DNA from 3 places in the Pantoea sp. CFCC18177 genome. Region 1 is predicted to be linked to each of the others. Evidence: predicted binding sites of a transcription regulator. Region 1 holds the regulator's gene; each other region holds the start of a gene.
What was found. Region 1 encodes CRP, which controls carbon source genes, mostly activating them, when cyclic AMP is high. Its sites were predicted from a motif close to ATGTGANNNNNNTCACAT; they were not measured.
Positions count from the first base shown of each region.

Region 2: adhE (bifunctional acetaldehyde-CoA/alcohol dehydrogenase) is a predicted target of CRP. The motif match lies at 1,990-2,007, and genes of this name have one in related genera.
Region 3: ACPUC8_RS08735 (CdaR family transcriptional regulator) is a predicted target of CRP. The motif match lies at 2,663-2,680, and genes of this name have one in related genera.

Region 1 is NZ_JBNBPL010000028.1:46,912-51,200, forward strand. Features, by position in the region: gene ACPUC8_RS22120 (YccS/YhfK family putative transporter) at 1-1,543, opposite strand, end outside; gene crp (cAMP-activated global transcriptional regulator CRP) at 1,602-2,234, opposite strand; gene ACPUC8_RS22130 (OsmC family protein) at 2,523-2,927, shown strand; gene ACPUC8_RS22135 (phosphoribulokinase) at 3,001-3,870, opposite strand; gene ACPUC8_RS22140 (YheU family protein) at 3,932-4,150, opposite strand; gene ACPUC8_RS22145 (hydrolase) at 4,153-4,289, opposite strand, start outside.
Region 2 is NZ_JBNBPL010000001.1:285,697-289,985, reverse strand. Features, by position in the region: gene adhE (bifunctional acetaldehyde-CoA/alcohol dehydrogenase) at 1-1,795, opposite strand, end outside; gene ACPUC8_RS01265 (YchE family NAAT transporter) at 2,242-2,889, shown strand; gene ACPUC8_RS01260 (ABC transporter substrate-binding protein) at 3,465-4,289, shown strand, end outside.
Region 3 is NZ_JBNBPL010000006.1:202,318-206,606, reverse strand. Features, by position in the region: gene ACPUC8_RS08745 (FadR/GntR family transcriptional regulator) at 1-130, shown strand, start outside; partial or broken gene ACPUC8_RS08740 (alginate lyase family protein) at 127-1,382, opposite strand; gene ACPUC8_RS08735 (CdaR family transcriptional regulator) at 1,409-2,566, opposite strand; gene degP (serine endoprotease DegP) at 2,801-4,249, opposite strand.

The DNA.
Region 1 (4,289 bases):
TGCGTAGCAATCCGCTCTGCCACTGCGGCCACAGCCAGATCATGCCTGCAAACGCAATCAGACAGCCCATCAGCGTATCCATCATGCGCGGCAATAAGAACTGTGCGCCATTGAGCGACAGCAACTGTAAGGAATACACGGCGGTAACGGTGAAGCCAATCATCGACCAGCCATAATATTTGCGCGTCACCAGATAGCTGGCGAGGGTGATGGCCAGCATAAACAGTAAGGTGACCGATTCGGGTACGGCCAGTCGCAGTGAGGCCGCCGCAATCAGCAAGCCGGCAAAGGTGCCGAGCGCACGGTGCTGAATGCGCACCCGCGTGGCGCTGTAGCCATTCTGACTGACAAACATGATGGTCATCAGAATCCAGTAGGGCTTAGGAATGTTGAAGAACAGCGCGACTGCGCTGCCGAACATTAGCATCACCGAGATGCGTGCGGCGGTGCGTAAAGCGGCAGATTTCAATGACAGATAGCTGCGCAACGCGGGGAAGAACGGCAGACGGCGCTGACGATCCGCCATCAGGTCACGCGTGTACAACGGCTTCTGCGTGCGTAAGACGCGTGCGATACGGCTGAAGTGGTAGTAACAGAAGTTGCCGACCGGATTATCTGGGTGCTGGCGCGCGATTTTTTCCAGCGCCCCGAGTGGCTTCTCCATATGGAAGCGCTCCGGCAACTGATGATAGAGAATCGCATCGGCGAGGATGCGCAGGCGCGCGGAGATGGTTTTCGCATTCCAACGGATCACCGCCTCAGCGTGGCTCTGCTCGACCAGCTTTTGCACCTCTTCCGGCTGATGCAGGCTCACCGAAATGTGTTCCTGTAAATCCAACGCCACCTGAAACGCTCGCGTCAGACGCTTATGGCTGTTATCGCGGTTGGCCGAGAGCATATGCATCTGCTGATAACAGGTGGTGATCAGATCGACGGCTTTTTGCTGGCGTGCCAGTAGCGGCGGTAACGCTTTTTCAGGATCGGTGAGTTGCGTCAGCAGCGTGTATTTCGCATCACAGTAATCTGCCAGTTCGCGATACAGCAGGCTCAGGGTTTCACGCATCGGCTGCTCTTTCCACAGCCAGAACCAAAACCAGTTAAACAGGCCGTACCAGAACGTACCGCCGATATACAGCAGCGGCGGCACCCAAACCGGCATCCTTCCAACCAGGCTAAGGCTAAAGATGGCGGCAATCAGGGTGGCTGGCAGCAAGCGGCCATGTAACGGGCTAATTTCACCGGTGACACCAATCAGCAGCGGCAGCACAAACAGTATGAGCGGCAGCGGAATCTGATAATCCGTGAGCAACTGGATCGAAAAACTGCCGATGGCAAACAGCGAACCGCCGACAATCAGACGTTTGAAAAAGCGTTTATGCGGGGTATCCAGACCGGCCATGTTGCAGCAGGCAGGCACTAATGAGAACAACAGGCCTTTTTGCAGATCGCCAAACAGCCAGCCAAGTGCCACAGGCAGGCACAGCACCAGCGTTTGCCGCAGGGCGTAGTTGACCTCAGGATGATAGATGATTCGGCGCCACATCAGCTCATCGCAAACAAAAACGGCGCGATGTTGCCATCACGCCGTGGGTGATAAGAAATTAGCGGGTGCCGTAAACGACGATGGTTTTACCGTGTGCGGAGATCAGGTTCTGATCTTCCAGCATTTTCAGGATGCGCCCCACGGTTTCGCGTGAGCAACCCACGATCTGACCAATCTCCTGACGGGTGATTTTAATCTGCATCCCGTCTGGGTGAGTCATCGCATCTGGCTGTTTGGCCAGATTAAGCAGTGTTTGCGCGATACGGCCCGTCACATCGAGGAAGGCAAGGTTGCCCACTTTCTCGGAGGTGATTTGCAGACGACGCGCCATTTGCGACGAGAGTCGCATCAAAATATCCGGGTTTACCTGAATCAGCTGACGGAATTTTTTGTAGGAAATTTCAGCCACTTCGCAGGCAGTTTTGGCACGTACCCAGGCACTACGTTCCTGACCTTCTTCAAACAGGCCGAGTTCGCCGATGAAATCTCCCTGATTGAGGTAGGAGAGGATCATCTCTTTGCCTTCTTCATCTTTGATCAGAACCGCAACGGAACCTTTCACGATGTAGTACAGCGTTTCCGCTTTCTCACCCTGATGGATGAGCGTGCTCTTTGACGGATATTTGTGAATATGGCAATGGGACAGGAACCATTCGAGTGTAGGGTCTGTTTGCGGTTTGCCGAGAACCATTCGCTATTATCCTCTATTGTAATCGTGCCCAAAGCACAGGGGGCAGTTTTCCCTGTCAGGCGGTGTAATCGTCGAGCGTTTTATTTCCGGGTGATTCTTAAGCTACGCTTTTGATTCTTCCCGCCTTCGTCTGTTACGACGAAAATATTTTCAGCACTGTTTGTAGCACAGCTTTTGCAAGCTGTCTTCTGTTGTCTCGCTTCAGCAACAGGCGGAAGAGTCTGGATTGCTGTTTATCAACTGAAAGCGTACTCTGGCGGCAAAATAGCCACTTCAGGAGAAAGAATAATGCAGGCACGAGTGAAATGGGTGGAGGGGTTAACCTTTCTCGGAGAATCCTCATCTGGCCATCAGGTATTAATGGACGGTAATTCAGGGGATAAAGCGCCGAGTCCAATGGAGATGGTTCTGATGGCGGCGGGCGGCTGTAGCGCGATTGACGTGGTGTCTATCCTGCAAAAGGGCCGTAATGATGTGGCCGATTGCGAGGTGAAGCTCACGTCTGAACGCCGTGAAGAAGCGCCACGTATTTTTACCCACATCAACCTGCATTTTATTGTCAGCGGCAAAGCGTTGAGTGATAAAGCCGTGGCCCGCGCGGTTGATCTCTCCGCTGAGAAGTATTGTTCGGTGGCGATCATGCTGGGTAAAGGTGTGGAAATCACCCACAGCTATGAAGTGGTAGAGTTGTAATCCTACTGTCGCGGCGCGATTTATCGCGCGGTGTGATGCACGCCTTACATCGTGCCGCTACAGAAATTCTGGATTATTCAATCCGTTTACCTTCGATCAGCCGTTGCACCAGCGGTGTCATGATCAATTCCATCGCCAGCCCCATTTTGCCCCCCGGCACCACCAGCGTATTCATGTGTGAAATGAACGAGCCCTGAATCATTGCCAGCAGGTAAGGGTAGGCAATCCCCTCCAGACCACGGAAATGGATCACCACAAAACTTTCGTCGAGTGAAGGGATCTCACGTGCGGCAAACGGGTTGGAGGTATCCACGGTCGGCACGCGCTGGAAGTTGATGTGGGTGCGAGAGAACTGCGGCGTGATGTAGTTGATATAGTCCTCCATCGAACGCACCACCGAATCCATCACCGCTTCACGAGAATGCCCACGTTCGCTGGTATCGCGCACCAGCTTTTGAATCCACTCCAGGTTCACAATCGGCACCACACCCACCAGCAGATCCACATGCTCTGCCACGTTATGCGGTTGCGTCACCACACCGCCGTGTAACCCTTCATAGAACAGCACATCGGTGTTGTCCGGCAGCGGCTGCCATGGCGTAAAGGTGCCCGGCACCTGATTCCACGGCACCGCTTCATCATAGGTGTGCAAATACTTGCGCGATTCGCCCTGACCGGTTTTTCCGTAGTGCTTGAACGTCTGCTCTAATAAACCAAAGTCATTGGCTTCGGGGCCAAAGTAGCTAATGTGACGACCCAGATCGCGCGCCTTACGGATCGCCATGTCCATCTCTGGACGGGTGTAGCGATGGAAGCTGTCACCTTCCACTTCCGCAGCGTGCAGATCAAACTGCTGGAATATTTTACGGAAGGCGAGGCTGGTGGTGGTGGTACCGGCTCCGCTGGAACCGGTAACGGCAATGATTGGATGCCTGGCTGACATAACAGAACTCCCTGTGAGGTCCGGCGATGAGCATTGTTACCACGAATTGCCGCGCGGTGCATTAACCGCGAAAATCTCGCGCTGGCATGATATTCACTGATTCATGCAGTTCAGACCACACCAGCACGACTTCTCCGCGTTCCAGTTGGCGGCGCACATCGGCCACCTTCTGCGCCAGGCTGCGCTCCTGCTCGCCGTAATCGGTGCCTTCACGTAACACGAAGGTTTCAATCAGGTTTTCCAGCGTTGTCACTTCAAGTTCTTGCCAGGGAATAATCACGATCACACATCCAGATAGGTTGAAAGCCAGTCAGGCACACGCTGTTCCAGCCACATTTTCGGCTTCAGCAAGGTGCCGCCGACAAAACCAACATGACCGCCTTGTTGCGTCAGCTGATATTCAATGGAGGGTGACAGCT
Region 2 (4,289 bases), on a different contig from region 1:
ACGTGGTGGTAATCGCCACCATGCGCGCTTTTACGCCCATTTTCGGGAACTTGTAGATGCGTTTACGGATATCCATAAAGCGCAGTGCCAGTTCTTCGAAATGGGTTTCTGGATGTTCGTACATCACCCACATAATTTTCGCGGCATCCATCGGTGAACCACCACCCAAGGCGATAATCACATCCGGTTTGAAGCTGTTCATCTGCTCCGCACCTTTACGCACGATGCTCAGGGTTGGGTCAGCTTCCACTTCAAAGAAGACTTCGGTTTCGATACCGTGGGATTTCAGTACGCGAGTGACCTGATCCGCATAGCCATTGTTGAACAAGAAGCGGTCAGTCACGATAAAGGCGCGTTTTGCACCGTCAGTGGCGACCTCTTCAAGTGCAATTGGCAGTGAGCCACGACGGAAGTAAATTGACTTCGGAAGTTTATGCCACAACATATTTTCAGCTCGCTTGGCCACGGTTTTCTTGTTGATGAGATGTTTAGGTCCCACGTTTTCAGAAATGGAGTTACCACCCCATGAACCACAGCCCAGCGTTAATGATGGCGCAAGTTTGAAGTTGTACAGGTCACCGATACCGCCTTGTGAAGCCGGGGTATTAATCAAGATACGTGCCGTCTTCATCTTGTCGCCGAAGTAGTGCACGCGCTCGTGCTGGTTATCCTGGTCAGTGTACAGACAAGAGGTGTGACCGATACCGCCCATGGCAACCAGTTTCTCTGCTTTATCTACCGCATCGTGGTAATCCTTCGCACGGTACATGGCCAGCGTCGGTGACAGTTTTTCATGCGCAAAAGGCTCAGATTCATCAACCAGCTTCACTTCACCAATCAGAATTTTGGTCGAGGCGGGCACGCTAATGCCGGCCAGTTCAGCAATCTTATAAGCAGGTTGACCCACAATGGCGGCGTTAAGTGCGCCATTTTTCAGGATGATGTCCTGAATCGCTTTCAGTTCTTTACCTTGCAGCAGATATCCGCCATGGGTGGCGAAGCGTTCGCGAACGGCATCGTAGACAGAATCAACCACAATGACGGACTGTTCAGACGCACAGATAACGCCGTTATCGAAAGTTTTGGACATCAGAATTGAAGCAACTGCACGTTTGATATCCGCGGTCTCATCGATCACCACTGGCGTGTTACCGGCACCCACACCAATTGCTGGTTTACCTGAACTGTAGGCGGCTTTCACCATGCCTGGGCCACCGGTGGCCAGAATCAGGTTGATGTCTGGATGGTGCATCAGTTGGTTAGACAGCTCGACAGAAGGCGCGTCAATCCAGCCAATAATATCCTTCGGCGCACCGGCAGCAATGGCCGCCTGCAGCACGATATCCGCTGCTTTGTTGGTGGCGTCTTTGGCGCGTGGATGCGGTGAGAAGATAATGCCGTTACGCGTTTTCAGGCTGATGAGTGCTTTAAAGATAGCGGTAGAGGTTGGGTTAGTGGTCGGCACAATACCGCAGATCAGGCCAATCGGCTCGGCGATAGTGATGGTGCCGAAAGTGTCATCGGTGTCTAACACACCGCAGGTTTTCTCATCTTTATAGGCGTTGTAGATGTACTCTGAAGCGAAGTGGTTCTTGATCACTTTATCTTCAACAATGCCCATACCGGATTCGGCAACAGCCATCTTAGCGAGGGGGATGCGGGCATCAGCGGCGGCAAGTGCAGCAGCGCGGAAAATGGTATCAACTTGTTCTTGGCTAAAATTGGCGAATTCACGCTGTGCCTTTTTAACACGCTCAACCAGTGCATTAAGCTCGGCAACATTAGTAACGGCCATAGTACTCTCCTGAAGGAAGTTAAACTCTTTTAGTAAACAAGCCTGAGTTCAGAAGTATAGTCGCGCTATGCTTATACGTTGCTCAGGATGGCGGTGATTTGCCGTTGCTTACTAAAAGGGTTTCCTGGTCAAGAAGCCTGTGTCTCTGTAACAAGTTTCGATGCGGTAAGATTACCCCCGATGAGGTAGCTGAATTTTGATGCAGATCAATTGGCATCCAAGCTGACACCATTCAGCACTGACTTTCGCAACTAAAGTAACTTTCGCGAGGCTTCTGGCCGGGACGGATTTGATGAAGGGTGTGCACTGGACGCTAACCGCAGATAAATAAACTGGATTCTGGCAAAAATGGCAGCATAAATTTCTGCCTGACCCACTGGTTTTTCATCGGGCTTTTGCACTACATTAAGCGCGTTTTTTTAAACACACATTTTCCGGAGCTCACTTTGAATCCTGTGCTACTTGATTTTTCCGGCTATATTAAATTTTTTGTCGGTCTGTTTGCCTTGGTCAATCCCGTGGGCATCATCCCGGTGTTCATCAGCATGACCAGCTATCAAGCCGCTGCTGAGCGAAATAAAACCAACTTCACGGCGAATCTGGCTGTGGCGATCATTCTCTGGACGTCACTGTTCCTGGGGGATGCAATCCTGCATCTGTTTGGTATCTCTATCGACTCATTCCGTATTGCTGGTGGCATTCTGGTAGTGACCATTGCGATGTCGATGATCAGTGGCAAGCTGGGCGAGGACAAGCAGAACAAGCAGGAGAAGTCAGAGACGGCGATACGTGAGAGCATTGGTGTGGTTCCATTAGCGTTACCCTTGATGGCGGGGCCCGGTGCTATCAGCTCTACTATCGTTTGGAGCACGCGCTATCACAGTTGGCCGAATTTGATCGGTTTTACCATTGCCATTGCCATTTTTGCATTTTGTTGTTGGTTGCTGTTCCGTGCAGCGCCATTAATGGTGCGCGTGTTAGGGCAAACCGGCATTAACGTTATTACCCGTATAATGGGTTTGCTATTGATGGCGTTGGGAATTGAATTTGTGGTCACCGGAATGAAAGCCATTTTCCCAGGCTTGCTCAATTAAAGGAAAGGTTATTTTTCTTCAATAACCCTGCCTTGATCCATATTGGTGCAATCTGTGAATTATTTGCACCAATAGGGTGAAAATATTCATCTCGCTTAATAGAGCCTCTCCAGCATCACTTTTGCTACTATTACTTCTCTCACCGCCACTTTTATCACTTATCTTTGTGATAATTGTCACAGTGTTTTTTTCTTTAACGCCTGTTTTTCACGAAATTTATATAAGGCTTTAATCGCCATAATCAATTTATTGTGTCGTTAAAGATTGCTAATACAGATGAATTTCGATTTTGTACTCTTGAAAATTGCCCTTGTACAAAACTCCCGCAAAAAATGCATTTTACTTATAAATATCATTAAGTTATTTGATTTTTTAGTGTAAAAATTAACACTTTTACTGTGGGCATGTCCGTGATAAAAGAGAATCAGCTAACATTTTTGCTGTTTGGCTTTGGCGTGCGGGCATTTGTTCTGATAATTTTCGGCACATCGCAAATTTTTTATCCGCTGGTGTCAAATGAGTACGCTTCTTGCTTACTCGCTAGCGGGTTAATGTTTTAAGGTTGATATTTGTTGATGAAAAGCATGGCAGCGAAAAAAGCGGCGCCTTCTCTCCTGGCGCTCTGCTTGTCGGGGATAATTGCACACAGTCAGGCAGCAGAAGTTTCAGCGGGCGTGCCATTGGCAGAAACACAGCGCATTGTGATTAACAATGGCAGCGAAGTCGCCTCGTTAGATCCGCAAAAAACCGAAGGTGTGCCCGAGTCCAATGTGATTCGAAATTTACTGGAAGGATTGGTAGAGACGGATAATAACGGGCAAATTGTTCCGGGTGTGGCCTCTTCCTGGCGCAACGATCATGGCCGTATCTGGACGTTTACTTTGCGTGACAATGCTCAGTGGAGCAACGGCGAGCCTGTGACTGCGCAAGATTTCGTTTACAGCTGGCAGCGCCTGGCCGACCCGAAAACGGCATCACCTTATGCCAGTTACCTGCAAGCCGCCCATATCGCCAATATTGATTCTATTCTGGCCGGTCAAGCCTCTCCCACTGAACTGGGCGTCAAGGCGCTGGATGACCATCATCTTCAGGTCACTCTCTCAGAACCCGTTCCCTATTTTATCGACATGCTGGCCCACACCGCGATGAAGCCGGTGTACCGTACTGCCATTGAGAAATGGGGTGAGCAGTGGACTCAGCCTCAACACTATGTAGGGAATGGTGCCTATACGCTGGCTGATTGGGTGGTCAATGAGAAAATCGTTCTCAAGCGTAATCCACGTTACTGGGACAACCCTCACACGGTAATTGATGAGGGCATATTACTGCCGCTCACGTCTGAAAATAGCGATATTAATCGCTACCGCAGTGGCGGCTCGGATATGACCAATAGCGTTGTG
Region 3 (4,289 bases), on a different contig from region 1:
CAGCGCACAAGAGATCTTTCTCGACGAGCACCGCAAAATCTATGAGGCGATCATGATGGGTGATGCTGATGCCGCCCAGCAGGCGTCCACCGTTTTAATGCTTCACAGCCCACGCACGCCCACCTCTTAAGGCTGCCGCGGCAACGACAATAGCCAGGTGTCACGCTGCGCCTGCATCACCGCACCCTTGAAGTGGATGTTTCGGGAAGCGACCAGCTTGCGTGGTCGATCCAGCGTTGGTAACGATGGCTCTTCAGACTGTTATCCGCCAGCGACAACAGCGGAATCATCCTGACGCTCACCCGGTCACGATTTTTCCACGGCCAGGGTTTACGGTCATCGCTGTAGGGTGCCATGTAATCCAGTGCATCGATCAGTGAACCGCCCTGCTGATGGTAATGCCACAAATCTCCCGCCCCACTTCGCTGCACCAGCTGCGCCACACTGGTCAACGCTTGCAGATTGAAATAGCTGTAATGGAAAGAGCGCGTGCGCGCCAGTTCAAATGGCTGGGTGCCGTCCGCACGGATCTGCCCATCAATTTTTTGCCGTGTCAGTGCAGCCATCTGCTTAATCACCTCAGGCTGCTGCAAATACCAGGCAATACCGGCGACCTGCGCAGCGTACCAACTTCCGTGATTGTTGGGCGCATCGCGTTCGCCCTGTGCCAGTTTGCTGTGCTGCAGCCAGTGCAGATAATCACGAAACCAGGCGTGCAGTGCGGCCTGATCCTGCGCTCGCCAGCCGGGGGAATCTTGCAGCAGCAACAGCGCATCCACCACGCGCGTGGCGAAATAGCGCCCATCCAGCACGCCGGTGTGCCTGCCTTGCGCTTTGCCCGGCACACCCTGCGCATAATTGAGGTTGGGGTTCATGCGGGTTGCAGGATCGATAAACCATGTCCGCGCCATGGATTGGGCTTTTGCCGCATAGCGTGTTTCACCGGAAAAATACCAGGCCAGGGTGAGGGTCTGCAGATCGGCAGTAAAGCGCGCCAGACGCACACCATCGCTTTGATCGTTTTTACTGGCAGGATTCACCTCTCCGTCATGGCGAATCCACGGTAAGCCCGCCTCCTTCGCCTTATCCGGCCACCAGTAAGCACTCAGGCTGAGATAATCATGTCGCGATCCGCTGGGCGGCAACATCCCTTTTTGCGTAACGGACGGGTTTGGCTGGTGCAGGGCGCGGTCGGCCGCGTGCTGCAACTGCTGCCACGCGGCGAAAGTCTGAGGAGCCGCGCTTTTGCTGTGCAGTGCATCTCGCGCCTGCTGCAGCTGCTCGCCTGATAAGAATGCCAGCACCGGCGTCTGTGCCCGGCAAGACACCGCGATCGTCAAACCCAGCAGTAACCAAAGCGTCCGCGACATCAATGCATGCATCACCCTCTCCCAACCGCTGCTATTACTTAACTTTGCTCATCCAGTTGCAATGCAACGTACAGCAATAAACGATCGTCGAAATTACCCAGATTCAACCCGGTCAGCTCGGAAATACGGTTGAGGCGATATTCCAGCGTGTTGCGATGAATAAACAGCGCCCGCGCAGTGGCACTGGGTTGCACATTATGGTTGAACCACGCCACCAGGGTGCGGCGCAGCAATCCATTGTTGTCATTGGTTTTCAGCTTCGCCAGCGGCCGCGCCAGTTCGTTAGCTTGCCATCCGCCACGTAAACTATCCAACAACACGGGTAATACCAAATCCTGATAGAAAAAGCTGCGCTGTTCCGGCATACGCTGCTTGCCCACCATCATGGTGGTGCGCGCGGTGCGGTAGGATCGTGCGATGCTGCCAGGACCAGTGAAAAAATTACCCAGCGCGATGCGCATCCGCACCTGGCCGCTCTCTTTCATACGTTGCAGCAGTTGGTCGACACGCCGCCGATGATCGTCCTGATCGTAACGCCCATGCGCATTTAGAGCCGGTTTCAGCACCACCATCTCGGTGAGTGAGACGATGGCAATGAGATTGTCACGATCGGGCGTGGTGAGCAGCGTTTGCAACTGCTGCAATTCAGACATCGCACTATCAACGCCGAGTTGGCCGCTGTCCACTTCCACCACCGCCACCACGCGCGGTTGATTGAGATCGATCCCCAAACGCTGCGCCCACTCGTTTAACGCGGGCGAGAGCGTCTCACTGCGAATCAGGTTGAGCACTAACTCCTCACGCAGGCGGCTATCTTGCGCCAGCATATGCAGCAATCGCGCTTGTTCCAGCATCATTTCTGCCGTCATACACACCAGTTCACCGTAGTGACGTAGCGCCGCGGGTTGCCCGGTCAAACCAATCACGCCGACAATGCCGCCATCGATACGCAGAGGCAGATTAATACCCGGCCGCACGCCGTGCAGATGTTTAGCCACGGCTTCGTCGATGTCCACCACCCTTCCCTGTGATAGCACCAGCAGCGCACCTTCGTGCAATTCGCCAATACGCTCGCGATCGCCGCTGCCAATAATGCGGCCGCGCGCGTCCATCACATTGACATTGCTGTCAATAATTTGCATGGTGCGGGCAACAATATCCTGAGCCAGTCGCGCATCGAGATGATAGGTGGCCATCAATAGCTCCATAGATAAAGAGGAACTGACAGAATACGCATCCCCACCACGCCTGACATTGTGCAACTGCACATAGCCGGATGGATAATGCGGGAATTGAGGCGAGCGTCACATTGCGACACGGACATCTGCACAATTTGATACAAAGCATCGTGGTACTAATGCTAACCGCGGGGCGGGATCATAACGAAAAAAGGCGAGCCGAAGCTCGCCTGTGATTAACAACGTAAAACCTTACTGCATCAGCAGATAAAGGCTGCTGTCGCCGCGCTGCACGTTCAATGCCAGCACGGATGGCTTGGTATCGAGGATTTTGCGCAGTTCACCGAGGTTCGCGATGGCCTGCTGGTTGACGCCCATGATCACGTCACCTTTCTTCAGACCAATTCGCGCCGCCGCACTGCCCGCCTTCACGTTATCGACTCGCACGCCCTTCTGACCATTGCTATCGACATTGCTCAGGTCGGCACCTTCAATACCGGTGTAAATGGTGGCCGACTGCACTTTTTCCTGCGAGCTCTGCTGGAGTTCTACCGTGATATTCACGGGTTTGCCATCACGCAGCAGGCCCAGTTGCAGTTTGGTTCCCACTGGCAGTGAACCGACTTCGGCACGCAGCGCCGCAAAGCTGGTCAACGGTTTACCATTCATCGACACCACAACATCACCGGCTTTCACACCCGCTTTTGCTGCCGCAGAGTTTGGCAACACCTGGCTGACGAAAGCACCGCGCTGCGCATCGACTTTCATCGCTTTCGCCAGTTCGGAGTTCAGCTCGGTGCCCATGATACCCAGTTCACCGCGTTTCACCTGGCCGTACTCGATCATCTGTGCGGTGAGGTTTTTCACCATCGCACTTGGGATCGCGAAGCCGATACCGATGTTACCGCCATCCGGTGCGAGGATCGCGGTGTTAATCCCGATCAATTCACCGTTCAGATTCACCAGCGCGCCACCGGAGTTACCGCGGTTGATCGCTGCATCGGTCTGGATAAAGTTTTCATAATTTTCGACGTTCAAGCCGCTACGGCCCAATGCCGACACGATGCCGGAGGTGACCGTTTCACCGAGTCCGTAAGGGTTACCGATCGCCACGGTGTAATCGCCTACGCGCAGATCGTCAGAATCGGCGATCTTAATGGCGGTCAGATTCTTGGCATCCTGCAGCTGGATCAGTGCGATATCCGATTGCGGATCTTTACCAATCACTTTGGCGTCATAACGACGACCATCACTCAACTGCACCTGAATTTTGGTGGCGTTGTCGACTACGTGGTTGTTGGTCACCACATAGCCTTTATCCGCGTTGATGACTACGCCCGAACCCAGCGCACGGAATTTCTGCTGCTGCGTATTGGCTCCGCCGTCACCACCACCCTGGCTGCCATCACCGCCGCCCTGGCACATTGGCGAGCTTTGGAATGGCGAACCGTCCTGGCAGAATGGCGAATTATCACCAAAGAATTGCTGGAATTGTTGCGGCATCCGCGGTGTTTTCACGGTGGTACTTCCTTCAACGCTGATACTCACCACGGAAGGCATCACTTTTTCCAGCATCGGTGCCAGGCTTGGCAACTGTTGGCTCGAGGAGGAAGCAGATTCCGCCGCGAAAACACTCACAGGGCTCAATGCCATGCCCAGACTAAGCGCCAGCGCACTTAACATTAAGGTGCTTTTTTTCATTTGTCTGTGTCTCTCTAAGATTTACGGCCAGACCATTGCT